DNA from 3 places in the Streptomyces sp. NPDC007808 genome. Region 2 is predicted to be linked to each of the others. Evidence: riboswitches for the same ligand, from Rfam matches in the RefSeq annotation. Region 2 holds a riboswitch; each other region holds the start of a gene.

Region 1 (9,948 bases), on a different contig from region 2:
AGCAGGGCGACACCGGCGCGCAGCTCCCAGTCCTCGTCGAAGTCGATGCGGTGCTCTTCGTCGAAGGGCACGTCGAGCATGCCGTGGTCGGCGGTGACGTAGAGCGCGCTGCGCGGCGGGAGCTGCTCGGCGAGGCGCTGGACGAGCCGGTCGACGTACATGAGCTGGCCGCGCCAGGTGTCCGAGTCGACGCCGTAGCGGTGGCCCGCGCCGTCGAGCTCGGCGTAGTAGGTGTACACCAAGGAGCGGTCGCCCGCGGCCAGTTGCTCGGCGGCGAGGTCCATACGCTCCTCGCCGGTCAGCCGCCCGAGGAACGTTCCGCCGCTGAGCGCGACCTTGGTCAGCGGGGTGTTCTGGAAGGTCGGCGACGACACCTGGGCGGCATGCACGCCCGCCCGGTGCGCCAGGTCGAAGACGGTGGGGTACGGCTGCCACGCCCTCGGTGCCGTCCACGGGTTCCAGCGCAGCTGGTTCATCAGCTCACCGGTCTCCGGGTTGCGCACGGTGTAACCGGGCAGGCCGTGCGCGCCCGGCGGCAGGCCGGTGCCGACCGAGGCGAGGGAGGTCGCGGTGGTCGCGGGGTAGCCGGCGGTGATCGGGCGGCCGGTGCCGCCGCGCGAGCTGCCCAGCAGGGAGGTCATGAACGGCGCGTCCTCGGGGTGCGCCCTGAGCTGCTCCCAGCCGAGACCGTCGATGAGGAACACGCAGTTCCGATCAGCGGGGGTGAGCTCGGTGATGGCCGCGCTCATGTCCGGTACGGCCATCCCCGCGGCCAGCGTGGGCAGCAGATCGGCGAGCGATCCGCCGCCGTACTCGGGGACCGGCGCGGAGGCGACGGCGAGGGGCTCCGGATGCGCGTCCCAGGCGGTGGAGGCGGACGGGGTGGGCGTGGAGCGCCCTCGATCGTGGGCGGCCGGTGGCGACGGGTGGGACATCAGCGAGCGACGTCCGCGGTCGCCTCGGAGAGCGCCTGCGCGAAGGCGAGCGCCTGGCGCACCGTCTCCGGGCCGTCACCGGCCTCGCTGACGCGCAGGCTGAGGTCGTCGGCCGTCGAGTTGCCCGTGTAGCCGTGGTCCGCCTCGCAGTTGGGGTCGCCGCAGGCGGCGGGCTCCAGGTCGATGCGGGAGACGGCACCCCAGCCGATGGTCAGCACGACCTCGCGGGGCAGGGTGCCCGGCGTGTACTGCTCCGGGTTGGCGACGACACGGCTGACGACGACCGACGAGATCCGGCCGAGCTTCACGGACTCGGTGGACGTCGTGGCGTACGGCGTCGGGGAGGTGCTGTCGGCGGCCTGCTCGTCGGTGTGGCTGACGATGAAGCGGTTGCCGGTGAGGACGAGCACGGTCACATGCCGCCGTACCTCGTTCTGGTCGAACGTCGTCTCCTGATGGACCAGGTACGACCGGATGGGCTCGCCGCCCACGGCGGCCTCCACCGCCTCGGCCACGAGGGCCGGGTAGTAGCCGCTGCGTTCGATCGCCGCACGCAGCCCCTGGGTCGTCGTACTGGTCTTGGCCATGACGCCCATCCTACGGGGGCGCACCGACTGCGAGGCACGGTCGTGGTGGTCTTCAGTACGCCGGCAGGGTCCGCGGGCCGAGGTCGTCGCGGGCGGGGGGCGGGGCGAGGCGTACGGAGGCGCCGAGCACGCTCAGGCCGTGGGTGGCGACGACGACCGGCTCCAGGGTGACGGCGACGACCTCGGGGTGGTCATCGACCAGCCGCGACACCCGCAGCAGCAGTTCCTCCAGGGCAGGTGCGTCGACGGGCGCGGAACCGCGCCAGCCGAAGAGCAGGGGCGCCGTCCGGATCGACCGGACGATCGAGGTCGCCTCGCGGTCGGTGACCGGGATGAGCCGGTGGGCCGTGTCCCCGAGCAGCTGAGAGGCCGCTCCGGCGAGCCCGAAGGACAGCACCGCACCGGCGGCCGGGTCGATCACGGCGCGTACGACGGTGTCGACACCGCGTGGCGCCATCCGCTGCACGACCGGCCGCAGCTCCTCCGGCTTGCCGAACAGTGTCGTCAACTCGGTGTACGCCCGCCGCAGTTGTTCCTCGTCCGCGAGGTCGAGCCGTACGCCGCCGAGGTCGGCGCGGTGCCGCAGGTGCGGGGCGGTGGCCTTGAGGGCGACCGGGTAGCCGAGGGTGCGGGCCGCGTCGGCGGCGGCGTCGGGGGTCGGGGCGTGCAGGGCTCGGTGCACATGGACGCCGTACTTCCCGAGCAGGTCGGCGGTCTCGTCCGTGCCGAGCGTGAGCCCCTGCCCGCGGGCGAGCAGCCCGTCGATGAGCCGGGCGGCACCCCGCTCGTCGATGTCGTCGTACTCGGGCACCTTCCCCGGGTCGGCCGCCTCGCGCCGCCACTGGGAGTACTTCACGGCTTCGGCGAGCGCCCGGACGGCACGCTCGGCGGCGGGGTAGGCGGGGATGAGGCGGGGGGCGTGCTCAGCGGTCTGCTGATCTTCGGGCCTGGGCTCGGCTGGGACGTCCAAGGGGCGGAAGGGGTGGGAACGGCCCGGCCTGCCGGGTGGTGTCGCACCGGCCTGGGGTGCCGTGCTGGCCGCTGCCGAGAGCGCCTCCGCGAGCCCGCCCAGCTCCACGTGCACCACCAGCACCGGCTTGCCCGGGACCCGCTCGGCCGCCGACCGCAGGGCCTCCGCCAGCTCCGCGTCCCCCGGTGAGACCTCCCCGATGGCCGGGATCGCCGTCACCACCACCGCGTCGCAGGACTCGTCCGCCAGGGCGCGCGCCAGGGCCGCCCGGAAGTCCTCGGCCGACGCCCCGGTGGTCAGATCCAGCGGCGGCAACGGGCGCAGCCCCTCGGACAGGCAGGCGTCGTACGTCAGCAGCCCCAGGGACTCGGAGTTGCCCATGATCGCCACCCGGGGCCCGGCGGGCAGCGGCTGCCGGGCGAGCAGCAGCCCCGCGTCCACCAGCTCGGTGATCGTGTCCACCCGTATCACGCCGGCCTGCCTCAGCAGCGCGGACACCGTGGCGTGCGGCAACCGCGTGGCCCGTACCGCGTGCCCCTGCGGGGCGGCGCCGCCGTGCCGCGCGCCCTGCACCACGACCAGCGGTTTGGCCGCCGCCGTGCGCCGGGCGAGGCGGGTGAACTTGCGCGGGTTGCCGATGGACTCCAGGTACATGAGGACGACGTCGGTGTCCGGGTCGTCGTACCAGTACTGCAGGACGTCGTTGCCGGACACGTCGGCACGGTTGCCGGACGAGACGAAGGTCGACACACCCGTGACCCCGGTGACCCCGCCGCCGCGTCGGTACAGCCGGGACAGCAGCGCGATCCCGATGGCGCCGGACTGGGCGAACAGCCCGATCCGGCCGGGGCGGGGCATCTCGGGAGCCAGCGAGGCGTTCAGCCGCACGCCGGTCGAGGTGTTGATGATCCCGAAGGCGTTCGGCCCGATGATCCGCATGCCGTACGCGCGCGCCTGCCGGACGAGTTCGCGCTGCCGCTGCCGCCCGTCGGGCCCGCTCTCGGCGTACCCGGCGGAGACCACGACCAGCCCCTGCACGCCGTGCTCACCGCACTCGGCGACGACGTCGGGGACGTGCTCGGCCGGCACCGCGACCACCGCGAGGTCGACCGGCCCGTCGATGTCCCGCACGGAGCGGTGGGCCGGTACCCCGTCGAGTTCCTTCAGATCGTCCCCGAACGCCTTGTTCACCGCGTACAGCCGCCCCGTGTAGCCGGCGTCCCTGATGTTGCCGAGGACACTGCGGCCCACCCCGCCGGGCGTGCGACCGGTGCCGATGACGGCGACGGAGCCGGGTACCAGCAGCCGCTGCACGGACCGCGCCTCGGCGCGCTGCTCGCGCGCGTACTGCACGGCGAGCGAGCGGTCCGTCGGCTCCAGGTCGAACTCCAGGCGTACGACCCCGTCCTCGAAGCTGCGCTGCTGGGTGTACCCGGCGTCCGTGAACACCTTGATCATCTTGGTGTTGGCGGGCAGCACCTCGGCGGCGAACCGGCGGATCCCGCGCTCGCGCGCGACGGCGCCGATGTGCTCCAGCAGGGCGGAGGCGACGCCGCGGCCCTGGTGGGCGTCCTGGACGAGGAAGGCGACCTCGGCCTCGTCGGCGGGTGCCGACGCGGGCATTCCGTCGGCGCCGATCCGGTCGTAGCGTACGGTTGCGATGAACTCGCCGCCCACCGTGGCCGCGAGTCCCACCCGGTCCACAAAGTCGTGGTGCGTGAAGCGGTGGACGTCCTTGGCGGACAGTCGCGGGTAGGGCGCGAAGAAGCGGTAGTACTTCGACTCGTCCGACACCTGCTCGTAGAAGCTGACCAGACGCTCGGCGTCATCAACGGTGATGGGGCGGATGCGTGCGGTGCCGCCGTCGCGCAGCACCACGTCGGCTTCCCAGTGGGCGGGGTACTCGTGCCGGTCCGAGGCGCTCTGCATGGGGCCCAGAGTACGGCTCGCGTCCGACAACGGCGCGAGGCAGTCCGTCCGGGACGTACGTGGGGTCGAGGCCGCGACCCGACGGTCACCTCAGGAGGGGTGCTTTGTCCTCTCCCGGCGTGCTTCACGGGTGTGGGAAACTGGTCTAGACAACCCTGAACACCGAAGGGCAGCAACACATGGCTGAGCGCCGCGTCAACGTCGGCTGGGCCGAGGGCCTCCACGCCCGCCCCGCCTCCATCTTCGTCCGAGCCGCCACGGCCACAGGCGTCCCGGTGACGATCGCCAAGGCCGACGGCAACCCCGTCAACGCGGCCTCCATGCTGGCCGTCCTGGGCCTGGGCGCCCAGGGCGGCGAGGAGATCGTCCTCGCCTCCGACGCCGACGGGGCGGACGCCGCCCTCGACCGGCTGGCGAAGCTGGTCTCCGAGGGCCTTGAGGAGCTGCCCGAGACGGTCTGAACGGCCTGAGCGGGTCTCCGCAGCATGCGGTGGAGCCGCGTCCGCCTTTCCGGCGGGCGCGGCTTCGCTGTTTCCAGGCGGGCTTCGCTGCTTCCGGGCGGGCTCCGCTGTTTCCGGGCGGGGCGCACCTCTTCACGGGGCAGGGCCGCGCCGGTTCCCCGGCCCGGGCGTCACCTGTCCCCGGTCGGGGCACGGCCGTTTTCAGGGGCGGCTGTTTTATAGGAGCGCCCGCGTTTTCACCGCCGGACGCGCGAGAAAGGGGCAGCGCCCGCGAAAAGGGCAGCAGAAATACACCGCCCCAAATATCTCCTCTTTGTATACGGCGCCCGTGTTAATGCCGCAGGCTCTGCATGTTTACGGGATGTTGCGAATTCCTCACACGCTCCCTGCGCTCACCGCCGGAGCCGAACCGCAGCCGGTGCGCGGAGAGCGAGCGCTCGGTGTGCAACGCCGTGATCGACCGGGCCCGCTCGCCGTCGCCGCGCGCCACGGCGTCCACGATCGCGCCGTGCTCGGTCCAGGACTCCATGGGGTCGACCGGCGGTTCCACCGCGTACATCCAGGCGATCTTGTGACGCAGCTGGGTCAGCATCGAGGTCAGGGCAGGGCTGCCGGAGGCCTGGGCCAGCGTCTCGTGGAACCAGCCGCCCAACGAGCGCAGATCCTCGCTATTGCCCCTTCTGGCCCGCTCCTGGCCCAACTTGACCAGGCCGCGCAGCACTTTGAGATGGGCCTCGGTGCGCCGCTGGGCGGCCCGGGAGGCGCCGAGCGGCTCCAGCAGGGAGCGCATCTCCAGCAGGTCCGCGGCCTCCAGCTCGGTCGGTTCGGCCACGCACGCGCCCGCGTGCCGCCGGGTCACCACGAAACCCTCCGCCTCCAGGGTGCGCAGCGCCTCCCGCACGGGGACGCGGGAGACGCCGTAGCGGCGGGCGAGGAGTTCCTCGGTGAGCCGGCTGCCGCGCTCATGGACCCCGGCGACGATGTCGTCCCGGATCGCGGTGCATACCGAGTGCGCCGGAATACGCATGACCGACCTCCGCTTTAATCCCCGTGAAACGTCGACGAACGACGCGTGGTCAGTGACTCTATTGCAAACAGCGGGAATTTCCGACGGGGAGCCGGAATCCATGGATATTTTTTGGACAGCCGAGCACCCCGGAAACGCCGAAAGCCCCGGCTCGGTGAGCCGGGGCTTCTGGAAGCGGGGTGGAGCCGTCAGAGGTTGACGCCGTGCGCGCGCAGATAGGCGACGGGGTCGATGTCGGAGCCGTACTCCGCCGTGGTGCGGGCCTCGAAGTGCAGGTGCGGGCCGGTGACGTTGCCGGTGGCGCCCGACAGCCCTATCTGCTGGCCGGGGGTGACGCTCTGGCCGACCGAGACGCCGATGGACGACAGGTGGCCGTACTGGGTGTAGGTGCCGTCGTTCATCTTGATCACGACGTTGTTGCCGTACGCCCCGCCCCAGCCGGCCTCCACGACGGTGCCGGCGCCGACCGCGTGGACGGAGGTGCCGCTGGCGGCGTGGAAGTCGACGCCGGTGTGGCTGCCGGAGGACCAGACGGCGCCGCCGGACTTGTAGCCGGTGGAGACGTACGAGCCGGAGATCGGGGCGACGTAGGACAGCAGGCGCTTGCGCTCGGCCTCGCGGGCGGCGCGCTCCTTGGCCTCGCGCTCCTTCTCGGCCTTCTCCGCCGCCTTCTTGCGGGCGGCCTCCTCGGCGGCCTTCTTCGCCGCGGCGGCCTCCTGGGCGGCCTGCTCCTGCGCGTCGGCCTGGGCGTCGATCTGCTCGGCGATCGAGTCGTCGACGGTGATGACGGGGATGAGCCCGGTCTGCTCGACAGCGGGTTCGGCGGCGAGGGCCGGGGCGGCCAGGGTGCCGATGACGCCGGTGGCGGTGAGAGCGGCGACGCCGGCCGCGCGGGCCGTGGTGCGCTCGAACCGGCTGGGCTTGCGGTGTTTCCCGGCGGGGCGGTTCTTCCCCGTGGCGCAGGTGAACGCCATGTAGTGGCTGGTCCTTTCCTTCCCTCTCGCCTACCGGGTTAGCTGACGGGTTCGGAGCAGGAAGGTCTCCTACGGACCCCCTCGCGGCTCGCGCGGGCGTCCGATTCACCCCAGGGACTACTGGGTCCCCGGCTCCCCTGGCTCGCGCCGTACGGGGACTCGGCGATGACTGTCCGGTGCCGCGGGCGCGGCGCACTGCCTGACGAACAGCCCGGAAGACGCTAAGCGGGAGGACTTTCAATCCCCAAACGGATCGCGGCTTTTGTAGCGCATCCCACAGGCCAGACAGGCAACCTCTCCCTCAATTCGGGCATAAAGGTGCCCTGGTGGCTTCGATGTCACCAGGGCACCTACGCGCGTGCGCTCGCCCGCGCCGCTCGGGTTCCTCTACTCGGCTGCCACGACGGTGACTTCACCGATGCCGAGGGCCTCGACGGGCTCCCGGATCTCGGCCGCGTCCCCGACGAGGATCGTCACCAGGCGGTCCACCGGGAAGGCGTTCACGGCCGCGGCGGTGGCCTCGACGGTGCCGGTGGCGGCGAGCTGCTGGTACAGGGTCGACTGGTAGTCGTCGGGCAGGTTCTGCTCGACCTGGTCGGCCAGGGTGCTCGCGACGGCGGCGGCGGTCTCGTACTTCAGCGGCGCCACCCCCACCAGGTTCTGCACCGCGAAGTCGCGCTCGGCGTCGGTCAGCCCCTCGTCGGCGACCCCGCGCAGGACCTTCCAGAGGTCGTCCAGCGCCGGGCCGGTGTTGGGGGTGTCGACGGAGCCGCTGATGGCGAGCATCGCCGCACCCGTGCCGTCCGGGGCGGAACGCAGGACCTGCGCGAAGGCGCGCACGCCGTAGGTGTAGCCCTTCTCCTCGCGCAGGACCTTGTCCAGGCGGGAGGTGAGGGTGCCGCCCAGGCAGTACGTGCCGAGCACCTGCGCCGGCCATACCCGGTCGTGCCGGTCGGGGCCGAGCCGGCCGATCAGCAGCTGGGTCTGCACGGCGCCGGGGCGGTCCACGATGACGACGCGTCCGGTGTCGTCGGCGGTCACCGGCGGAACGGGCCGCGGCTCGGCCGTGGAACCGGTCCAGGCGCCGAGGGTGTCGCCGAGCAGGGCGTCGAGGTCGACGCCGGTGAGGTCGCCGACGACCACCACGGTGGACGTCGCGGGGCGCACATGCCGCTCGTAGAAGGCGCGTACGGCCGCAGAGTCGATGCCCGCGACCGTGTCCTCGGTGCCCTGGCGCGGGCGCGACATGCGCGAACTCGCCGGGAACAGCTCCTTGGCGAGTTCCTTGGCGGCGCGGCGGGAGGGGTTGGCCAGCTCGTGCGGGATCTCGTCGAGCCGGTTGCGCACCAGGCGCTCGACCTCGGCGTCGTGGAACGCGGGTGCCCGGAGGGCGTCGGCGAGCAGGTCGAGCGCCTTGGGGAGCCGGGAGACCGGCACTTCGAGGCTGACACGGACGCCGGGGTGGTCGGCGTACGCGTCGAGCGTGGCACCGCAGCGCTCCAGCTCGGCGGCGAACTCCTCGGCGGTGTGCTTGTCGGTGCCCTCGGAGAAGGCGCGCGCCATGATCGTGGCGATGCCGTCGAGGCCCTTGGGCTCGGCGTCCAGGGGCGTGTCCAGCAGCACCTCGACGGCGACGACCTGCTGACCGGGGCGGTGGCAGCGCAGCACCGTCAGGCCGTTGTCCAGCTCGCCGCGCTCGGGCGCCGGGAACGCCCAGGGCCGGGCCTCGCCGGCCTGGGGCTGCGGGTGGAACTCCATGCTGGCGAGCTCGGTCACTGCGCCGACTCCTCGTTCTCGTCGGTGGTCCCGGCGGGGGCGGCCCCGTCGGCGGCGGCTTGAAGGTCCTCGGCCTCGCCGGCGACCGGCTCGTACACGAGCACGGCGCGGTTGTCCGGGCGCAGACGGGCCTGGGCGACCGCCTGGACCTCCTCGGCGGTGACGTCGAGGACGCGCTGCACGGCGGTGAACGCGAGCTGCGGGTCGCCGAACAGGACGGCATAGCGGCACAGTTCGTCGGCGCGGCCCGCGACCGTGCCGAGCCGGTCCAGCCACTCGCGCTCCAGCTGGGCCTGGGCGCGCTCCATCTCCTCGGCCGTCGGGCCCTCCGCCGCGAAGCGGGCGAGCTCCTCGTCGACGGCGGCCTCGATGGCCGGGACCTCGACATCGCCCGAGGTCTTCACGTCCAGCCAGCCCAGGGAGGGCGCTCCGGCCAGGCGCAGCAGGCCGAACCCGGCCGCGACGGCGGTACGGTCGCGCCGGACGAGCCGGTTGTACAGGCGGGAGGACTCGCCGCCGCCGAGGACGGTCAGCGCCAGGTCGGCCGCGTCGCACTCGCGCGTGCCGTCCTGCGGGAGGCGGTAGGCGGCCATCATCGCGCGCGCGGGGACGTTCTCCTCGACGACCTCGCGCAGCTGCTCGCCGATGATGTCGGGCAGCGAGCCGTCACGCGGCTCGGGCTTGCCGTCGTGCGACGGGATGGAGCCGAAGTACTTCTCGATCCAGGCGAGCGTCTGCTGCGGGTCGATGTCGCCGACGACGGTGAGAACGGCGTTGTTGGGCGCGTAGTACGTGCGGAAGAACGCGCGGGCGTCCTCCAGGCTGGCCGCGTCCAGGTCGGCCATCGAGCCGATCGGCGTGTGGTGGTACGGGTGGCCGTCCGGGTACGACAGCGCCGTCAGCTTCTCGAAGGCGGTGCCGTAGGGGACGTTGTCGTAGCGCTGGCGGCGTTCGTTCTTGACGACGTCGCGCTGGTTCTCCAGGCCCTCCTCGTCGAGCGCAACCAGCAGGCTGCCCATGCGGTCGGCCTCCAGCCACAGCGCGAGCTCCAGCTGGTGGGCGGGCATGGTCTCGAAGTAGTTGGTGCGCTCGAAGCTCGTGGTGCCGTTCGGCGAGCCGCCCGCGCCCTGGACGAGCTCGAAGTGGCCCGTGCCCTTCACGCTCGCCGAGCCCTGGAACATCAGGTGCTCGAAGAGGTGGGCGAGTCCGGTACGGCCCTTGACCTCGTGGCGGGAGCCGACGTCGTACCAGAGGCAGACCGCGGCGACCGGCGTGAGGTGGTCCTCGGA
Region 2 (9,948 bases):
CGTCCAAGCGGCACCGCAGGCGAGCAGCAGACCGAGTCCGGCCGTCCAGGTCGGGGTGGCCGAGAGGTCGTACGCCTCGGTCACCGACGGGGGCGCCGGCGCGAACAGCTGGGCGCGCACCGTGCCGAAGACGGCGGCGGTGGCCAGGGCCAGGGCCGTGAGGCAGCACAGTAGGACGGTGGCGACCAGGCACTGCCAGGTCCAGAGGGCGACCACGGGTTCCCGTTCGGGCCAGGTGGCCCGGGTCAGCGCTCGGGGGACGGGTACGGCGGCCGTCAGGGCGACGATGCTCAGCAGGAGCAGGCAGACGGTCATGCCGGGGGCTCCGGATCCTGGTCAGGGAAGGTGCGGGGTCGGCTGTGCGGGGCGGTGGGCCGCGAGGGACGGCTGCGGCGCGCTTCCCACCGCCAGTCAGTATGACGGTGACCGTCGCGAGAGTCAGCCGGAAAGACGCCCCGAATGCAGCCCGCGCAGACGGTCAGCGGTCCGTCCGGCCGCGCACCGATGCCGCGAAACGGCAGGCGGCGGTTGTGAGTTGACCAGGTCGCGGGCCAGGGCGCCCGGAGTTCGGGAGGGCGGGGGCCCTCGGCGGGCGAGCGGACGGCCCCCCGGTTTCCGACCGGGCCGGAGCCCGGATTCCTACTGGGCCGGAGCCCGGTTTCCGACTGGGCCGGAGCCCGGTCTCCGACTGGGCCGGAGCCCGGATTCCTACTGGGCCGGAGCCCCGGATCCAGGGCGGGAGACCGCAACCTGCCCATGGGCGCCCCGGCCGCCGCAGAGAGCCCCCGGCATCACCCCGCCACGATCCGCCCCGTGACCTCGCCCAGCCCCACCCGGACCCCGCCCGGCCCCGGAGCCCAGGCGGACATCGTCACCACGTCGCCGTCCTCCAGGAACGTCCGCTTGCCGTCCGGCAGCTCCAGGGGATCCCGGCCGTTCCACGTCAGCTCCAGCAGTGACCCGCGCTCGCGTTCGGTCGGGCCGCTCACCGTGCCCGAGCCGAACAGGTCGCCCGTGCGCAGGGAAGCCCCGTTCACGGTCATGTGGGCCAGTTGCTGGGCGGCCGTCCAGTACATGGAGGAGAAGGGAGGTTCCGAGATCACATGACCGTTGACGGCCACCGAGATACGCAGGTCGTAGCCACCGGGTTCCGTCTCGGAACCCGAGTCGTCCAGGTACGGCAGCAGCGGGTGGGTGCGCTCGGGCGGTGCCACGCGCGCATCCTCCAGGGCGTCGAGCGGGGTGATCCACGCCGACACCGACGTGGCGAAGGACTTGCCGAGGAACGGGCCGAGGGGGACGTACTCCCACGCCTGGATGTCACGAGCCGACCAGTCGTTGAGCAGGCACAGGCCGAAGACGTGCTCCCGGAAGTCGCCCAGTGCCACCGGCTTGCCCATCCGAGACGGTGTGCCGACCACGAAACCGACCTCGGCCTCGATGTCCAGGCGGACCGACGGGCCGAAGACCGGAGCCGCGTCAGTGGGCGCCTTGCGCTGGCCGGACGGCCGTACGACATCCGTGCCGGACACGACGACCGTGCCCGCCCGGCCGTGATAACCGATCGGGAGGTGCTTCCAGTTGGGAGTCAGGGAGTCCGCCGCGTCGGGGCGGAAGATCTGGCCCACGTTCCGGGCGTGGTTCTCGGAGGCGTAGAAGTCGACGTAGTCCGCGACCTCGAAGGGGAGGTGCAACGAGACCGACGACAGCGGATGGAAGAACTCCGTGATCGCCTCCTGATGCGCCGGCACCGTCACCCAGGCGGTCAGCGCGCGCCGGACGTCCGACCAGGTGGTGGGGCCCGCGGCGAGCAGAGGGTTCAGCGAGTCCTTCGCCAGCAGCGGGGCGTACGGCGAGCCGAGTGCGTGGGCCGCCCCGCCCGCGTCGAGGACGTGGTCGCCGAGCCGGACGCCGACCCGGCGTGCGGCGTCCGAGCCGGGGAGGGAGAAGACGCCGTACGGAAGGTTGTGCGTGCCGAAGGGGTCGCCCTCGGGGAGATCGAAGGGGGGCATGGGGTGGTGCCTCACTCTCATCCGCTCCGTGTGCCATGTGGTCGGGCCACACGTTACGTGTGAGGCACCCCTCTTGGGCAGTGCCGGGTTTTCGCGTCGCCGGTCGTGAATCACCAGGTCGCCGCATATGGCGCCGGGCTTCGGCAGATCCGCGGGGCCGATGTGTGCCGCCGGTTCGTCACAACCGCGGGTCGGGATCCGTCAGTGCAGTGAAAGCGACACCACTGACACCGGAGGCAGCAATGCAGGCAAGGATGACCAACCCGGCGTACGTCCTTCCGAACGCTCTCAAGGGCATCGGCACCTTGTTCCATGCGATCGGCGAGAGCGGTCTGCCGCAGGAGGTGGCCGAGATCGTCGGGCTGCGTGCCAGCCAGATCAACGGGTGCGGCGCCTGTGTGCACGGCCACACGGCCAACCTGCGCAAGGCGGGGACGAGTGACGAGCGGATCGATTCCGTCTCGGCGTGGCGGGAGGCGCCCTGGTTCACCGATGCCGAGCGGGCCGCGCTGCGGCTGACCGAGGCGATGACGAGGCTCGCGGACCGTTCGCACGAGTCGGTTCCGCAGGAGCTGTGGGACGAAGTGGCCGACCACTTCGACGAGAAGGAGTTGTCGGCGCTGATCCTCACCATCTCGGTCACGAACATGTTCAACCGCATCAACACCACGATCAAGGAGCCGGCGGGCACCACGTGGGGGTGAAATCGCAGCAAGGGTAAGGAAGTTGTCGCAGGGGAACAGAAACGAAAACAGAAGGGGGAGCGGCCGGGCAACCGGAACAGGTGTCAACACATGTGAACACAGCAGCCGTCCGGTTCACGTCGAGTCGATGGGGCGTCCTGTCCGTATTCTCTGATCATGGCCGCACCTATCGCATATTCACTCATCGCCACTGACCTCGACGGGACCCTGCTCCGAGGCGACGACACGCACTCGGACCGGTCCGTCGACGCGCTCGCGCTGGCGGCGGCGGCCGGTGCCCAGCACCTCGTCGTGACCGGGCGGCCGGCGCCAAGGGTGCGGCCGCTCCTCGACGCCCTGGGCAGTACGGGGCTCGCGGTGTGCGGACAGGGTGCGCAGTTGTACGACGCCGGATCGGACCGGCTGCTGTGGTCCATCACCTTGGACCGGGAGTTGGCGGAGACCGCGCTCGGCAAGATCGAGGCGGAGGTGGGGCAGGTGTACGCGGCCGTCGACCAGGACGGGGTCGACGGGCTCACGCTCATCGAGCCCGGCTATCTGATGCCCCACCCCACTCTGCCCGCGGTGCGGGTCGGGCGTCGCGAGGACCTGTGGTGCGAGCCGATCAGCAAGGTGCTGCTGCGTCACCCGACCTTGTCGGACGACGAGTTGGCGGCCACGGCGCGGGCGGTGGTCGGTTCTCTCGCCACCGTCACCATGTCGGGGCCGGGGACCGTCGAACTCCAGCCATGCGGCGTCACCAAGGCGACCGGTCTCGCGCTCGCCGCCGACCATCTCGGCCTGGGCGCGCACGAGACCATCGCCTTCGGTGACATGCCCAATGACATCCCCATGTTCGACTGGGCCGCCCACGGTGTCGCGATGGCCAACGCCCACCCCGAACTCAAGGCGGTGGCCGACGAGATCACCCTCTCGAACGAGGACGACGGCATCGCCGTCGTCCTTGAACGGCTGTTCGTGGGGAGCCTGGCCGACTTCGCCCAGTAGGCGGTAGGCAGTAGGGGGTACGCAGTAGGCCCGGCCCCGGGTGGGGGCCGGGCCGTCCGCGGTCTAGTAGGGCCCGTTCACGTTGTCGATCGAGCCGTACCGCGCGGCCGCGTAGTTGCACGCGGCGGTGATGTTCGCGACCGGGTCGAAGGGGTCGTACGCCGTGCCCGGCACGTGGTACGCCGCGAAGGTCGGGTCGATGACCTGCAGGAGGCCCTTGGACGGGGTGCCCGCCACGGCGTTGGAGTCCCAGTTGTTGATGGCGGCCGGGTTGCCGGACGACTCACGCAGGATGTTGCGGTGAATGCCCTCGTAGGAACCAGGAATTCCCTTTTGAGCCATGATGTCCAGCGCTTCGCGGATCCAGCCGTCCAGGTTGTCGGGGTAGCTCTTGGCGGCGGCCTGGGTGGCGCGGGCCACGCTGGACTTCTTGGCCGGCGCGGACGCCTTGTCTGCCGTCTTGCCCGGCGTCTTGGTGGCTCGAACCTTCAGGTCGACGCCCGGGTGGATCAGCCGGGGGTTGTCACCGACGGCCTCGCGGTTGTCCTTGTAGAGCTGGCGCCAACCGCCCTGCGCGTCGTACCGCTCCGCGATGCCGTAGAGCGAGTCGCCCTTCTTCGTGGTGTACGTGAGGGTCTTGGCCTTCACCGCGGCCGGCGCGGACTGAGGCGCCGTCTGCAGGGTGCCGGGGACCTTGGCCGGCTCGGCGGCGGTGGCGTTGGTCGCGCTCAGCAGCGGGAGGGCGAGAGCGGCGGTTCCGGTTCCGGCGGCGACGACGCGTCGGGTGAGCGGGTTGGTACGGGGGCGGCGGTGCTTGCCTCGGGGCATGGCGCTGTTCCTCTCCGGCGCCTGCGAGGTGAGCTGTCGGGTTCGGGCGGGAGATGCCCGGCCGTGCCGCCCTGGGACGGCACGACTTCACCCCCAGCCGGGCCCGTGCCATCGAGGCGTCGGGTCCGGCGACTTACCTGGGTCCCCCGCTCCTGCCGTGCGTGAGTGAGTGCGTAGGTGGCTGACTCGGGCGGCGGCAGGATTCGGCGTCCGCCCGACTGAGCGGGAACGTATGCGAGAGCACATGTCGGGAACAAGTGCCGTGGTCACTTGTTGGGCGTGTTGACCATGGTCGGGCGTCTATGGGGCGCTTGATCCTTTGCGGTTGCCAAGCCTCAACTTGCGTGTGTTGAAAGGGGAGGCGGGGCGGGGGTGGTCGACCGGGGTGAGGGTTGCGCGTGACTCAACTCACTGGTGTCCACAAGAGCGGCAAATCGGGCAATGGATCCAACTCGCCTTTAAATGGCCGTATCTGGAGTCCGTTTTTCCCGTGTGCGGTGGAAAAGGGGGTCTTCGTTCCGTCTTGTGTTACGCGCCCGGATGGGCCGACCCAGTGTCAACACGTGGAAGGTCCGGCTCACTTCGCGTGGAAGGTTCGGCTGGCTTCGCGCGGAAGGTTCGGCTCGCTCGCGCGGAAGGTTCGGCTCGCTTCGGACTCGCGGCAGTGTCCGGCGTGGACGGAACCTCGGACGTGGTGCGCGTCGTTGTCATGGTGAGCGTCCGTGGCTCCTGCCCCGCTGTGGGTACTCGACGGGTGCCGGTGCGGGCCCGCCCGGAGGGGCGTCTCGAAGGGGGGAGGGCGTGCGGATGTGCGCGAGGGTGAGACTCGCCGGGGTGACGGACGGCGCTTCTGTTCGACATGTCCATGGCGGCACGGAAGGCTTCCCGCGTGGGGCGCTCGCGCCGGTCGAGGGGTCCCGTGTCGCGGCCGCGTCAGGATTATGGATGCTATTTACCTATAAGGGGATAGGTATCCGGCCTTATCGGGTGATCAAAAACATACCGGTCGTGATCCGATACCGCCCATGGTGGACGGGTGGGCGGCATCGGTGATCGAAACGTGACCGGATACGCTGACTTGAGTGATGGCAGCGACCTATCGACAAACCGTGTAACCGCCAGCAGACACCAGCAGACAGGAGACCCCTCGTGACCGTCGTCGGGCCGTTCGGGCTGAGCGTGCGGGACCAGGCTCTGGAAGCCGATGTCCAGGCCGGATTGGCGGCTGTCGAGGAGGGATTGCTCGAAGCCACCAAGAGTGAGGTCCCCTTCATCACCGAGGCCGCCCAGCACCTGGTGCGGGCGGGCGGAAAGCGGTTCCGGCCGCTGCTCGTGATGCTCGCCGCCCAGTTCGGGGACCCCTATGCGCCGGGGATCGTGCCGTCGGCCGTGGTCGTGGAGCTGACGCATCTGGCGACGCTCTACCACGACGACGTGATGGACGAGGCCGCGGTGCGGCGCGGTGTCGACAGCGCGAACACCCGCTGGGGCAACTCCGTCGCCGTCCTGACCGGGGACTTCCTGTTCGCGCGGGCCTCGCACATCCTGGCCGACCTCGGGCCCGAGGCGGTGCGGGTGCAGGCCGAGGCGTTCGAGCGGCTGGTCACCGGGCAGATCCTGGAGACGGCGGGGCCGCAGGACGGGCGGGATCCGGTCGAGCACTACCTGGACGTGCTCAGCGGCAAGACCGGCTCGCTGGTCGCGGTGTCGTGCCGGTTCGGGGCGATGATGTCCGGCGCCGACGAGACGGTCGTCGATGTGCTGACCCAGTACGGGGAGCGGCTCGGGGTCGCCTTCCAGCTGGCGGACGACGTGCTGGACATCGCGAGCGACTCCCACGAGTCCGGCAAGACGCCAGGGACGGATCTCCGGGAGGGGATCCCGACCATGCCGGTGCTGCGGCTGCGGGAGCGGGCCGAGCGCCTCGGGCTCGCCGAGGACGTCGCCCTGTGCGAGCTGCTGGCGTCCGACCTGAGTGACGACGTGCGGCACGCCGAGGCGCTGTCCGCGCTGCGGGTGCATCCGGCGCTTGAGCAGGCGCGCCGGGACACGGTGCGGTACGCGGAGGAGGCGCGGGCCGCGCTGGCTCCGTTGCCCGACCTGGACGCCAAGGCCGCGCTGATGGAGTTGTGCGACGCCGTGGTGCACCGGGCCGGATAGCCGCCCGCCGGACCTCGCCGCGACCCCTCGCGCACGGGTCGCGGGCCCCGGTCGCGGCAGCCCTTGCCGCATGTGACTCGCTTCACGCGCCGGTGTGCGCATCCAGGAGAGCACCCCGCGAAACCCGGTGGTCCCACCGTCGCGGTGGTGGCCGCCGCCCTCGCCGCCGACCGCATCCGTGCGCACCGTCCCACCAGGGCGCCGACGCCGCTCACGGTGAACGCTCCCGCTCCCCTCAAGGCCCGGTGGGCCGACCCGACTTCCCCTTGCGCCGGCCTCGCCGATGCGGCGGTTGAACGCCCTGCCCGGGCGAGTGCGACCTGAAGGCGACGCGGTTTCGCGCGCCGCACGCCGGGCGAACCGCGCGCAATCGGGGGCACACACGCCGGGCGAACCGCGCGCAATCGGCGGCACACGCCCCGGCGTCTTCTCCCTCGACCCCTACGGGTCGGGGGAGACACCGCCGTCGGCTGTCATACCGCAGGTGTACGCGGAGTTGGCTCCGCAGGCTGACGAATCGCCCTGGCCGATTTGGTCAGATGGAAACACGGACAACACCACTCCTCACCGATTCGGGTGAGAATGGCGGCTCAGGGGTGGACCTGCGCGGGATCGCAAGACTCCCGGGCGAGGAAACGAGACGGACAGCCGCCGCCGACGACGGAGGTAAGGCACACATGGCACCGTACGCATCCGACGACAGTACGACCGGCGGGGAGAGCGACGACCTGCGCGTGGGGCGGCGCAGGGCCGCGCGGTACGTCGTTCCCGTCACGGTGGTGGGCGTCGCGGCGGCGACCATCGGGCTGGTACCGGCGATCGCCGACTCCGGCGACCCGGACCTGCCGAAGATCACCGCGCAGCAACTCGTCGAGAAGATCGCGAAGTCGGACGTGCAGCAGCTGTCCGGCACCGTGAAGATCAGCACCGATCTGGGCCTGCCGGACCTCGGTGGCCTGGAGTCGAGCCTCGCCTCCGGCGCCATGGGTTCGGGATCGGGTGACGGATCGTCCGCCGATCCCTCGGCCAAGCTCACCGAACTCGTGTCCGGCACGCACACGCTGCGGGTCGCCGCCGACGGCCCGGACCGGCAGAAGCTCTCCCTGCTGGAGAAGGCGTCGGAGTACAGCCTCATCCACAACGGCAAGGACGTCTGGGGCTACGACAGCGGGTCGAACGAGGTCTTCCACGGCACCGCCGACGAGCCGCAGGCCCACAAGGAGCGGTCCGAGAAGGTCCCGGCGACACCCAAGGACCTCACCGAGGAGGCGCTGAAGGCGGTCGACGACACCACGTCCGTCACCGTCGACGGCACCGCCCAGGTCGCGGGCCGGGACGCGTACCGGCTGCTCATCAAGCCGAAGCAGTCCGGGACCACGGTCGGCGCGATCACGGTCGCCGTGGACGCCAGGACGGGCATGCCGCTGAAGTTCACGCTGACTCCGTCCAGCGGCGGCGCGGCCGTGATCGACGCGGGCTTCACCCAGGTCAGCTTCGCCAAGCCGGCCGCTTCCACCTTCGACTTCACGCCGCCCAAGGGCGCGAAGGTGACCGAGGAGGGCGAGCTGGAGGGGGCGGCCGGTGAGCACGGCGGCCCGAAGTCCGAGGAGGAGTTCCGCAAGGAGCTCGACAAGGAGTTCGGTGGCCACGGCGGCCCGAAGTCCGAGGGCGGGCACGGCAAGGCCTCCGACGGTCCCGAGGTCATCGGTGAGGGTTGGAACTCCGTGGCCGTCTTCGACACCGGCGGCGAGGGTGTTCCCTCCGGCTCCGAGGTCGGTGGCGACATGGGCGGCTTCCTCGACTCCCTGGGCGACAAGGTCACCGGCGACTTCGGCTCGGGCACGGTCTTCAAGACCCGCCTCATCAACGCCCTCATCACGGACGACGGCAAGGTCTACGTGGGCGCGGTCGACAAGAACGCCCTGGTGAAGGCCGCCGACTCGGCCGAGTGACCCGGGCCGAGCGTCTCGCGCGGCGATGAACCGAGGAGCCTGAGGAGCCTGAGGAGCCCATGGAGGAACTGCCCGCCGCGCAGACCGGCGAGGCCGGTGAGGCCGACCCGGCCGGGGGAGCCCAATCGGCCGGGGAAGCCGGACCGAGCGGGGAAGCCGGATCGGCCGGTGAGGCCGACCCGACTGGTGAGGCCGACCCGGCCGCGCGGGCCAGGCATGTCGCTCAGGCCAGGCATGTCGCTCAAGCCAGGCATGCCGCTCAGGCCGGACCGGGCGCCGAGGGGGACGGCCCCGGCACGGTGATCGCCACCCGCGCGCTCACCAAGCGCTACCGCGGCGGGCAGCTCGCCGTGGACGGTCTCGATCTGACCGTCCCGGCGGGCAGCGTCTTCGGCTTCCTCGGGCCGAACGGCTCCGGCAAGACCACCACGATCCGCATGCTCATGGGCCTCATCGAGCCGACCTCCGGTACCGCGCGCGTGCTGGGGCAGCCCATGCCGCGGTCCGCGCGCACCGTACTGCCGCACGTCGGCGCACTCATCGAGGGGCCCGCTCTGTACGGCTTCCTCTCCGGCCGCGACAACCTCATGCGTTACGACGCCGCCGACCCGACCGCCGATCCGCGCACCCGGCGCACCCGCGTCGCGGCCGCGCTGGACCGGGTGGGCCTGGCGGCCGCCGCGGGCAAGAAGGCCAGGGCGTACTCGCTCGGCATGAAACAGCGGCTGGGGCTCGCGGCCGCGCTGCTCCAACCGCGCCGACTCCTCGTCCTCGACGAGCCGACCAACGGCCTCGATCCACAGGGGATGCGGGAAATCCGCTCGCTGGTACGGGAGTTGGCCTCCGACGGGACGACCGTCTTCCTCTCCTCCCATCTCCTGGACGAGATCGAGCAGGTGTGCACGCACGCGGCTGTGATGGCGCAGGGTCGGCTGATCACCCAGGGCGCGGTGGCGGAGCTGGCGGCCGGGATGCGCGGCCGGCTCGTCGTGTCCACGCCCGACGTCGCGGACGCGGCCCGGGTGCTGAAGGAGCAGGGCGCCGGTGACGTCGTCGTCGAGGAGAACCGGGTGACAGCAGAGCCGCCCGACCGCGATCCGGCCGAGCTCAACGCCGTACTGGTGTCGGCGGGCGTCCGCGTCCGCGGCTTCGGTGTGGAACGGGCCTCCCTGGAGGACGCGTTCGTGGCTCTCACGGGGGAGGGGTTCGATGTCGCGGGCTGAAACGGTCGACGAATCCCGTCCGCCGACACGCGCGCCCAGCCCGTTGTGGACCTTCGGCCTTCTGCGCAGCGAGCTCCTCACC
Region 3 (9,948 bases), on a different contig from region 2:
CCTGACCGGCGACGGCGAGCGCTCGCGCTGAGGGCCGTGCGGGTGGCGCTGCGGTGCCGGAAGTCCTGATGAATCGTTGGTCGAATGGGTTGGCCAGAGCTTGCCCACTGCCTACCATCGATCACCGCAAGACTTTGTGCACTGCCGCACAAGCTCTTCCTCGGGAGGTCTCCTTGCACCGCCGCCGTCGCACCGCGCTCCTCCTCTCCGCCGCGATCGCCGCCGCGCCCCTGCTCACCGCCTGCGGGAACGATGCGCACCCCGGCGCGGCAGCCGTCGTCGGCGGCCAGCGGATCACCGTCGCGCAGCTGGAGAACAGGGTGGGCGAGGTCCGTGCGGCCCAGCGCGCAGCCGTCCCGGACGACGCCCAGTACGCGCAGGTCATCGCCAAGTCCGGCACCCTCCCGCGGGACGTCCTGCACACCATGGTCCTCGACCGGGTGCTGCATCGCGCCGCCCAGGACGCGGGCGTGACCGTGACCCGCAAGGAGCTCCAGGGCATGCGCGGCGACCTGGAGCGGGAGGTCGGCGGCGCCAAGGCGCTGGAGGCGGCCTGGCTCCAGCAGTACGGCATCCCCCCGCAGCGCCTCGACGAGAACCTGCGCCTCCAGCTGGAGGCGCAGAAACTCGCCGCGAAGCTCGGCACCGACACCGGCAAGCCCGCTTTCTGGAACGCCCTGGCCGAGGCCTCCAAGCGGCTCGACATCGACCTCAACCCGCGTTACGGCACCTGGGACGTCCAAAAGAGCAGCCGGGCCGACACCAAGACGCCGTGGGTGCGCGAGGTGACGGCTACGGGCGGCGGGCAGACGGCGTAGCCGCACGGCGCGACGGCCCACCGGGATCAAGGGCGCAACGGCCCTCCCGTGGCCCGCCCCGGCGCAACCGCCCGCTCACGGCCCCGCGCAATCGACCGCCTACGGCCCCGGCGCCCGCCCCCTGTGGACAACGCGGGCCGTGAGCCTGTGGACAACCGGAGGGGCCGTCGGCGTCGTGGGTTACGTTCGGATGGTGAACGCAACCAGCCCCGAAGCCGTCGCTCCCGGCCGCATCGTCCTGCTCACCACCAGCCACCGCGTCGCGCCCGGCCTGCTGTCCTGGCCCGCCTGGCAGGCACTGCACGGGGCCGACCGTGTGCTGTGCGCGGACGGCACGCACCCACAGCTGCCGTATCTGCGCGAGGCCGGGATCACGGTCGACGAGGCCGCCCCGAGCGCCGAGGAACTGATCGACGCCTGCGCCGGCGGGCGCACCGTCGTCGTCGTGGCCACCGGCGAGGGCGAGCCGGCGCTCACCGACGGTCTGGCCCGCCTCGCCGGTTCCGGACGCGTCAGCATGCCCGACCTGGAGCTGCTCCCCGCCTCCTACGACCTGCCCGGCGCCCGCCTCCTCGACCTCGTCCAGGTCATGGACCGCATCCGCGCCGAGTGCCCGTGGTCCTCCCGGCAGACACACAAGGGTCTGGCGAAGTACGGCATCGAGGAGGCGTACGAACTCGTCGAGGCGATCGAGGAAGGCGACCGCGACGAACTCCGCGAGGAACTCGGGGACGTCCTCCTGCAGGTCGTCTTCCACTCCCGCATAGCCGAGGAGGACCCGGAGGCGCCTTTCTCCATCGACGACGTGGCAGGCGGCATCGTCACCAAGCTGATCCACCGCCACCCGCACGTCTTCGGCGACGAGACGGCGACGACCCCCGAGGAGGTCAAGGAGCACTGGCTGCGCACGAAGGCCGTCGAGAAGCGGCGCGAGTCGGTGACGGAGGGCATCCCGCTCGGCCAGCCGGGCCTCGCCCTCGCGGCGAAGCTGGCGTCGCGGGTGCGGACGGCGGAACTGGAGGTGGACCTGCCGACCGGCGAAGGAGTCGGATATGAACTGCTGGCACTGGCGGTCCGCGCCGAGGCGGCCGGAGTGGACCCCGAGGCAGCGCTGAGAGTAGCGGCCCGGGCCTACCGCGATGCCGTACGGGCTGCCGAGGGCTTGTCCGCGTAGGTGTGCCCGGGTCCGCCCCGGCCACGCCCCCGGACCGCCGAGGGGGCCCTCTACCCAGGGCCCCGCCTACCCAGGCCCCCGCTTGGCCAGACCCTCGGCCACCCAGGCCCCCGCCTCCGAGACCCTCGGCCGCCCAGGCCCCCCGCCTCCGAGACCCTCGGCCGCCCAAGCCCGCTTCCGCCGCGGCCGGCCCAGAGCACCGACACGTGCGGACCCGCCGGGCACCGAGCCCGGCACAGGGCTCCCGCCTGAGTGGTCCGGCCCTCACGCCCGTGCCACCTGGGCCCACGCCTGAGTGGTCCCCCGTCGCCCGTGCCCGACGGGCTCACGCCCGAGTCGCCCGGCCCCACACCCCTGCCATCCAGACCCCCGCCCGAGTCGCCGGCCCCACGCCCCCGCTCCACAGCCCCACGCCCCGCCTCACAGCCCCCCGCCCGAGTCGCCCGGCCCCACACCCCTGCCACCCAGACCCACCCCCGAGTCGCCCGGCCCCCACGCCCCCGCCCCACAGCCCCACGCCCCGCCCCACGGCCCCCCGCCCCGAGTCGCCCGGCCCCCACGGCCGTGCCCCCGCCGCCCCTCCGGATACGGTCGAGGAGTGACCGACCAGCACGCCCCCGCCGATGCCGCGCCCGAACCCCCGGAGCTCTTCACCTGGGAGTTCGCCACCGACCCCTACCCCGCCTACGCCTGGCTGCGGGACCACGCGCCCGTGCACAGGACGCGTCTTCCCAGCGGCGTGGAGGCCTGGCTGGTCACCCGGTACGCCGACGCCAAGCAGACGCTCGCCGACAACCGGCTCTCCAAGAACCCGGCCCATCACGACGAACCGGCCCACGCCAAGGGCAAGACCGGCATCCCCGGTGAGCGCAAGGCCGAGCTCATGACGCATCTGCTCAACATCGACCCGCCGGACCACACCCGGCTGCGCCGTCTGGTCAGCAAGGCGTTCACCCCGCGCCGGGTCGCCGAGTTCGCGCCCCGCGTGCAGGAGCTCACCGACAGCCTCATCGACGGGTTCGCGGACAAAGGGGAGGCCGACCTCATCCACGAGTTCGCCTTCCCGCTCCCCATCTACGCCATCTGCGACCTGCTCGGCGTTCCCCGAGAGGATCAGGACGACTTCAGGGACTGGGCGGGCATGATGATCCGTCACCAGGGTGGCCCGAGGGGCGGTGTCGCGCGGTCGGTGAAGAAGATGCGCGGCTATCTCGCCGACCTCATCCACCGCAAGCGCGAGGCACTCCCGGACACCCCCGCACCCGGCGAGGACCTCATCTCCGGCCTCATCCGCGCCTCCGACCACGGTGAGCACCTCACCGAGAACGAGGCCGCCGCCATGGCCTTCATCCTGCTGTTCGCCGGTTTCGAGACCACCGTCAATCTCATCGGCAACGGCACCTACGCCCTGCTGACGCACCCCGAGCAGCGCGCCCGCCTCCAGCGTTCCCTGGCCGCCCAGGAAACCGCCCTCCTCGAAACCGGAGTGGAGGAACTGCTGCGCTACGACGGCCCCGTCGAACTCGCCACCTGGCGGTTCGCCAAGGAGCCGCTCACCATCGGCGGGCAGCGGATCGCATCCGGCGACCCCGTCCTGGTCGTCCTGGCCGCCGCCGACCGGGACCCGGAGCGGTTCGCCGACCCCGACGTCCTCGACCTCGGCCGCCGCGACAACCAGCACCTCGGGTACGGCCATGGCATCCACTACTGCCTCGGCGCCCCGCTGGCCCGCCTGGAGGGCCAGACCGCCCTCGCGACCCTGCTCACCCGGCTCCCGGACCTGCAACTCGCGGTGGACCCGGCCGAGTTGCGGTGGCGCGGCGGCCTCATCATGCGGGGGCTGCGAACACTTCCGGTGCGGTTCACCCCAGTTGGGTGAGTGTGTCCACCTCGGCAAACGTGACACGCACTCACCTCTGTGATCTTCACGTGATCTGCGCGGCATTAACTTGTGACAAGTGATCGTCTGCCTATACGTTCACGGATCAACGACGGCGCCCACGCTTCACGCGCCGCGGTCACTGCTGTCTCGTGAAAGGTCCCCGCATGCTCTCCGGGAACGGTCGTCACCGTCGCCCCCGTCAGGCGCCGGCACTCCTGGTCGCGGCCGGAGTGACCGGCTCCGCCATCGCCATCCCGCTCCTCGGTGCCACGGGGGCGAGCGCGGCCGACGGTACGGTCTGGGACAAGGTGGCCGACTGCGAGAGCGGTGGATCCTGGAGCGCGGACACCGGCAACGGGCAGTACGGCGGCCTGCAGTTGACCCAGGACGAATGGGACGAGTACGGCGGTCTCGACTACGCGGCGAGCCCCGACCTGGCGAGCCGTTCCCAGCAGATCGCGGTGGCGCAGGAGATCCTCGCGGACCGCGGAACCAGCCCCTGGGGCACATGCGCGGTGCTCAACGGCCTCACCAAGGAGTCGGGGTCGGTCGACCTGGACACCGGTGTGGAGGAGGACTCGCCGTCCGAGGTGTCCGGGTCATCCGGATTGCTTGACTCGCCAGGTCGGTCCGATTCATCCGGATCACCCAACAGGTCCAACCCATCTGATTCATCGACTTCATCCGACTCTTCCGGTTCTTCGGACTCTTCCGACGCCTCGACTCCGTCGGGTGACTCGAACTCGCCGAGCGGCTCTTCTGATGAATCGTCCGAATCGCCCGATAGCTCCTCATCGTCTCCCTCGTCATCCCCGCAGGCCGAAAAGTCCGAAAAGGCGGACGCGTCGCCCGACTCCCGGGTCGCGCAGTCGCCGGACAGCTCTCCCGTAGAAGCCCCCAAGGGGGACAATCGGGACGACTTGGGGCAGTCCGCGGGCTCCTGGAGCCTGGTCGACACCGGGTCGATCGAGGACGCGACCACCGGCTCCGGGCGTCATCGCGGAGCCAGTGCCGACGAGAGCGAGGTCGTCGACGGCGCCGCCAAGCCCTCCGGCCGCCACGCCTCGTACAGCGTCCGCCCGGGGGACACCCTGGCCTCCATCGCCGACTCCCTTGAGCTCGACGGCGGATGGCGTGCGCTGTACGACGCGAACAAGGACGCCATCGGCGCCGACGCCAACGACATCTTCCCCGGTCAGACCCTGGACGTCCCGACCGAATAGGGGCCGAACAGGGCGAAAAACTGCGGGAGTTCGCGTCACGTTTCGCTCCTGAATGTCCGTTTTAAATGTAGTGAGAGATAGATCTCAGAAGCCCTGATCGTCTTTGAAATTCCGCGAATCGCGTGTCTACGGTCGTGACCGCTCGCCACCAGTGCGGGCCCCGATGGCCGTCACGCCGAATCCTGCCGGCGGCCGTACGGGAACAGTCGTCGCGTCAAGCGCCGTAGGCAGGAGCGGGGGACCCAAGGTTTGCGCCGGGTCCGGCAGTTGAGGCCCTTCGGGGCCGCACGGCCGGAGCCGGCTCGGGGTGAAGCCGCGCAACAGCAGCCGAGAGGCGAGCGTGCGCGGCCGGGCAACTCAACCGGCCCGAACCCGACAGCTCACCTCGTAGGCGTCGGTGAGGGGATCTCTCCATGCTGTTTTCCAGCAAGGGCAAGCACCGTCGTCCGTCCAAGGCCGTCCGTGCCATCGCCGTCGTCGGCGTCACCGGCGCCGCCGCCGTCGCCGCCCCGCTGATGGCCGCGGGCAGCGCCTCGGCCGCCACCGCCTCCGAGTGGGACGCCGTCGCCCAGTGCGAGTCCGGCGGTAACTGGTCGATCAACACCGGCAACGGCTACTACGGCGGTCTGCAGTTCTCCGCCTCGACCTGGGCCGCGTACGGCGGCACCAAGTACGCCTCCACCGCCGACCAGGCCACCAAGGCCCAGCAGATCGAGATAGCCGAGAAGGTCCTCGCCGGTCAGGGCAAGGGTGCCTGGCCGCACTGCGGCACCGGCCTGTCGAACGCCGCCTACTCCGGCGCCTCGTCGAGCGACTCCTCGCAGAGCTCCGAGACCACCACCCGCTCCACCGAGCAGCAGTCGGCCTCCCGCTCCGCCGAGCGCCCGGCCGCCGAGAAGGACAAGACCGTCACCACCCCGACCGGCAAGAAGGTCAAGAAGGGCGACGGCGAGTACAAGGTCGCCAAGGGTGACACCCTCAGCTCGATCGCCCAGGAGCACGACGTCAAGGGCGGCTGGGAGAAGCTCTTCCAGCTGAACAAGGACATCGTCCAGGACGCCAACCTGATCTACCCGGGTCAGCAGCTGCACCTGAAGTAGTGCGGGCCGAAAGCTGAACCCCGGCGCCCTCACATCCGTGGACCTCAGAGTCAGGACCCCGTGAGGGCCGCCCCCCCCGTCCCCACGGACTCCCCGCTCCGGTGCGTGTTCCCCCGTACGCGCCGGGGCGGGGCTTTTCTCTGTCCGCGTCCGGTCGCCCGACGGCACGGGTGCATCCTTGCGTCGGCCTTCGCTGCGGATTCGTTTCCTGTCCGTCATCCGGAAGCTCTTTGTTCCGCCTGGGAACAATGTGTACCGTCAGTCTGTCCACGGGACGGTCGCTCGCCGACCGATGTCCCGGGGGCGGTTAGGCTCTAGGCGCGAGGCCCCGTGCCCGCACCACCAGCGACACATCGCGTCACATCCCAAGAAGGAGATGCTCGTGCCGTCCATCGACGTCGTCGTAGCCCGGGAAATCCTGGACTCCCGAGGCAATCCCACGGTCGAGGTCGAGGTCGGCCTCGACGACGGCAGCACGGGTCGTGCCGCCGTCCCGTCCGGCGCCTCCACCGGCGCCTTCGAGGCCATCGAGCTCCGCGACGGTGACCCCAACCGCTACCTGGGCAAGGGTGTGGAGAAGGCCGTCCTCGCGGTCATCGAGCAGATCGGCCCGGAGCTGGTCGGCTACGACGCCACCGAGCAGCGCCTGATTGACCAGGCCATGTTCGACCTGGACGCCACCGACAACAAGGGCTCCCTCGGCGCCAACGCCATCCTCGGCGTCTCGCTCGCCGTCGCCCACGCCGCCTCCGAGGCCAGCGACCTCCCGCTCTTCCGCTACCTGGGCGGTCCCAACGCGCACCTGCTGCCGGTGCCGATGATGAACATCCTGAACGGCGGCTCGCACGCCGACACCAACGTGGACATCCAGGAGTTCATGATCGCCCCGATCGGCGCGGAGACCTTCTCCGAGGCGCTGCGCTGGGGCGCCGAGGTCTACCACACCCTCAAGAAGGTGCTGAAGCGCAAGGGCCTGAACACCGGTCTCGGCGACGAGGGCGGCTTCGCCCCGAACCTGGACTCCAACCGCGCCGCCCTCGACCTCATCCTGGAGGCCGTCAAGGAGGCCGGCTACACCCCCGGCGAGCAGATCGCCCTGGCGCTCGACGTCGCCGCCTCCGAGTTCTACAAGGACGGCGTCTACGTCTTCGAGGGCAAGGAGCGCTCCGCCGCCGAGATGACGGACTACTACGCGGAGCTCGTCGACGCGTACCCGCTCGTCTCCATCGAGGACCCGCTGTTCGAGGACGACTGGGACGGCTGGAAGACCATCACCGAGCGCCTCGGCGACAAGGTCCAGCTCGTCGGCGACGACCTGTTCGTCACCAACCCCGAGCGCCTCGCCCGCGGCATCGAGGAGGGCGCCGCCAACGCCCTGCTGGTCAAGGTCAACCAGATCGGTTCGCTCACCGAGACCCTGGACGCCGTCGAGCTGGCCCAGCGCAACGGCTTCAAGTGCATGATGTCCCACCGCTCCGGCGAGACCGAGGACGTCACCATCGCCGACCTCGCCGTCGCCGTGAACTGCGGCCAGATCAAGACCGGCGCCCCGGCCCGCTCGGACCGCGTCGCCAAGTACAACCAGCTGCTGCGCATCGAGGAGATCCTCGACGACGCCGCGGTGTACGCCGGCCGCAGCGCCTTCCCGCGCTTCAAGGGCTGAGCCGTAAAGGGTCAATCCTTAGCCAGTCGTACGTACGTCCCCGTACCGGTCCCGTACCGTGTGCGGGGACGTACGCGTGTGAAACGGGAGGCGGGACATGGCCGTCAAGGACCGGGACCGGTTCTCCACCGCGACCAGGATCCGGTTGCTCGGCGAGCAGACGGCTGCCCGTGTCTACCGCTCCCAGACCAAGCGGCAGGCCCGGCGCTCCAGGCTCACCGGACGCGCCGCCCTGCTCGCGCTGGTCGTCTGCTCCATGGTGGTGGCGCTGGCCTACCCCATAAGGCAGTACGTCTCCCAGCGGGCCGAGATCGCCGACCTGAAGCGCCAGAAGCAGGAGGCCGCCGAGCGGGTCGAGCAACTGCGCGACACCAAGGCACGCTGGCAGGACGACGCCTACGCCGAGCAGCGGATCCGGGAGCGGTTGCACTATGTGATGCCCGGCGAGACCGGGTTCGTGGTGATCGACCCGGACGCCGCCCGGCAGTCGCGGACCGACCAGGGCGCGGCCGACCGCCCCTGGTACACCGACATCTGGGACGGGGTCGACAAGGCCGACGCCGCCGACCACTGAGACCAGCGAGACCGAGAAACCGGCGAGAGCAGCGAGGCCGGCCGGTCCGGGCGAACCGATCGCCCGGACCGGCCGACCCGTCGCCGGCGAGAAACCGATAGAAAGACAGGCATGGAAACGCCCCCGCCGCCCACCCCGCGCACCGAGCCCACCGACACGGACGTCGAGGCATTCAAGCAGCAGCTCGGGCGTCCGCCGCGCGGGCTGCGCGCGATCGCGCACCGGTGCCCGTGCGGGCAGCCGGACGTGGTCGAGACGGCCCCGCGCCTGCCCGACGGCACGCCCTTCCCGACGCTGTACTACCTGACGTGCCCCAAGGCGTCGTCGGCGATCGGCACGCTGGAGGCGAACGGCGTGATGAAGGAGATGACGGCGCGGCTGGAGACCGACCCGGAGCTGGCCGCCGCGTACCGTGCCGCGCACGAGGACTACATCCGGCGCCGGGACGAGATCGAGGAGCTGAAGGGCTTCCCCAGCGCCGGTGGCATGCCGGACCGGGTGAAGTGCCTGCACGTGCTCGTGGCGCACTCCCTGGCCGCGGGCCCCGGAGTCAACCCGCTCGGGGACGAGGCCCTCGCGATGCTGCCCGAGTGGTGGCGCAAGGGAGCCTGCGTGACGCTCCCGGAGGCGTCCGAGGGGGACGTCCAGTGAGCCGGGTCGCCGCCGTCGACTGCGGCACCAACTCCATCCGGCTCCTCGTCGCCGACGCCGACCCGCTGACCGGGCAACTCGTCGACCTGGACCGCCGTATGACGATCGTTCGCCTCGGCCAGGGCGTGGACCGCACGGGCCGGCTCGCTCCCGAGGCCCTGGAGCGGACCTTCGCGGCCTGTCACGAGTACGCGGCGATCATCAAGGAGCACGGCGCGCAGCGGCTGCGCTTCGTGGCGACCTCCGCCTCGCGGGACGCCGAGAACCGCGACGAGTTCGTGCGCGGGGTCGTGGACATCCTGGGCGTCGAGCCCGAGGTGATCACCGGGGACCAGGAGGCGGAGTTCTCCTTCACGGGGGCGACGAAGGAGCTGGCGGGCCGGGAGGACCTGCACCGGCCCTACCTCGTCGTGGACATCGGCGGCGGCTCCACCGAGTTCGTCGTCGGCGAGGAGCACGTCCGGGCGGCACGGTCCGTGGACGTCGGCTGTGTGCGGATGACCGAACGTCACCTGGTCCGGGACGGCGTCGTCTCCGACCCGCCCTCCGCGGAGCAGATCGCAGCGATGCGGGCGGACATCGAGGCGGCCCTCGACCTCGCCGAGGAGACGGTGCCGCTGCGCGAGGCGCGCACGCTGGTGGGGCTCGCCGGGTCGGTCACCACGGTGTCGGCGATCGCCCAGGACCTGCCCGGGTACGACTCGACCCGCATCCACCACTCGCGGATCACCCGCGACCGGGTCCGGGAGATCACCGACTGGCTCCTGCACTCCACCCACGCCGAGCGCGCGGCCGTACCGTCCATGCACCCGGGGCGGGTCGACGTCATCGCGGCGGGTGCCCTGGTGCTGCTCGCGATCATG

Evidence for each region. Region 2 has a riboswitch for cyclic di-AMP ahead of ACFYNL_RS32680 (transglycosylase SLT domain-containing protein). Riboswitches for the same ligand answer to the same signal wherever they lie in the genome.
Region 1: another riboswitch for cyclic di-AMP. It lies ahead of ACFYNL_RS34310 (M23 family metallopeptidase); the one in region 2 lies ahead of ACFYNL_RS32680 (transglycosylase SLT domain-containing protein).
Region 3: another riboswitch for cyclic di-AMP. It lies ahead of ACFYNL_RS28035 (transglycosylase family protein); the one in region 2 lies ahead of ACFYNL_RS32680 (transglycosylase SLT domain-containing protein).

What each region holds. Positions count from the first base shown of each region.
Region 1 is NZ_JBIAEQ010000010.1:248,828-258,775, forward strand. It holds gene ACFYNL_RS34285 (alkaline phosphatase family protein) at 1-935, opposite strand, end outside; gene ACFYNL_RS34290 (DUF5998 family protein) at 935-1,531, opposite strand; gene ACFYNL_RS34295 (GNAT family N-acetyltransferase) at 1,575-4,421, opposite strand; gene ACFYNL_RS34300 (HPr family phosphocarrier protein) at 4,601-4,882, shown strand; gene ACFYNL_RS34305 (GntR family transcriptional regulator) at 5,214-5,909, opposite strand; gene ACFYNL_RS34310 (M23 family metallopeptidase) at 6,098-6,883, opposite strand; cyclic di-AMP (ydaO/yuaA leader) riboswitch at 6,896-7,058, opposite strand; gene ACFYNL_RS34315 (M16 family metallopeptidase) at 7,271-8,659, opposite strand; gene ACFYNL_RS34320 (M16 family metallopeptidase) at 8,656-9,948, opposite strand, start outside.
Region 2 is NZ_JBIAEQ010000009.1:362,799-372,746, reverse strand. It holds gene ACFYNL_RS32700 (M56 family metallopeptidase) at 1-315, opposite strand, end outside; gene fahA (fumarylacetoacetase) at 792-2,012, opposite strand; gene ACFYNL_RS32690 (carboxymuconolactone decarboxylase family protein) at 2,255-2,716, shown strand; gene ACFYNL_RS32685 (HAD family hydrolase) at 2,873-3,703, shown strand; gene ACFYNL_RS32680 (transglycosylase SLT domain-containing protein) at 3,767-4,531, opposite strand; cyclic di-AMP (ydaO/yuaA leader) riboswitch at 4,537-4,709, opposite strand; gene ACFYNL_RS32675 (polyprenyl synthetase family protein) at 5,681-6,691, shown strand; gene ACFYNL_RS32670 (outer membrane lipoprotein carrier protein LolA) at 7,369-8,643, shown strand; gene ACFYNL_RS32665 (ATP-binding cassette domain-containing protein) at 8,703-9,866, shown strand; gene ACFYNL_RS32660 (ABC transporter permease) at 9,853-9,948, shown strand, end outside.
Region 3 is NZ_JBIAEQ010000007.1:545,008-554,955, forward strand. It holds gene ACFYNL_RS28015 (SurA N-terminal domain-containing protein) at 174-818, shown strand; gene ACFYNL_RS28020 (nucleoside triphosphate pyrophosphohydrolase) at 1,012-1,992, shown strand; gene ACFYNL_RS28025 (cytochrome P450) at 2,591-3,871, shown strand; gene ACFYNL_RS28030 (transglycosylase family protein) at 4,039-5,097, shown strand; cyclic di-AMP (ydaO/yuaA leader) riboswitch at 5,307-5,506, shown strand; gene ACFYNL_RS28035 (transglycosylase family protein) at 5,511-6,197, shown strand; gene eno (phosphopyruvate hydratase) at 6,580-7,860, shown strand; gene ACFYNL_RS28045 (septum formation initiator family protein) at 7,958-8,434, shown strand; gene ACFYNL_RS28050 (DUF501 domain-containing protein) at 8,546-9,085, shown strand; gene ACFYNL_RS28055 (exopolyphosphatase) at 9,082-9,948, shown strand, end outside.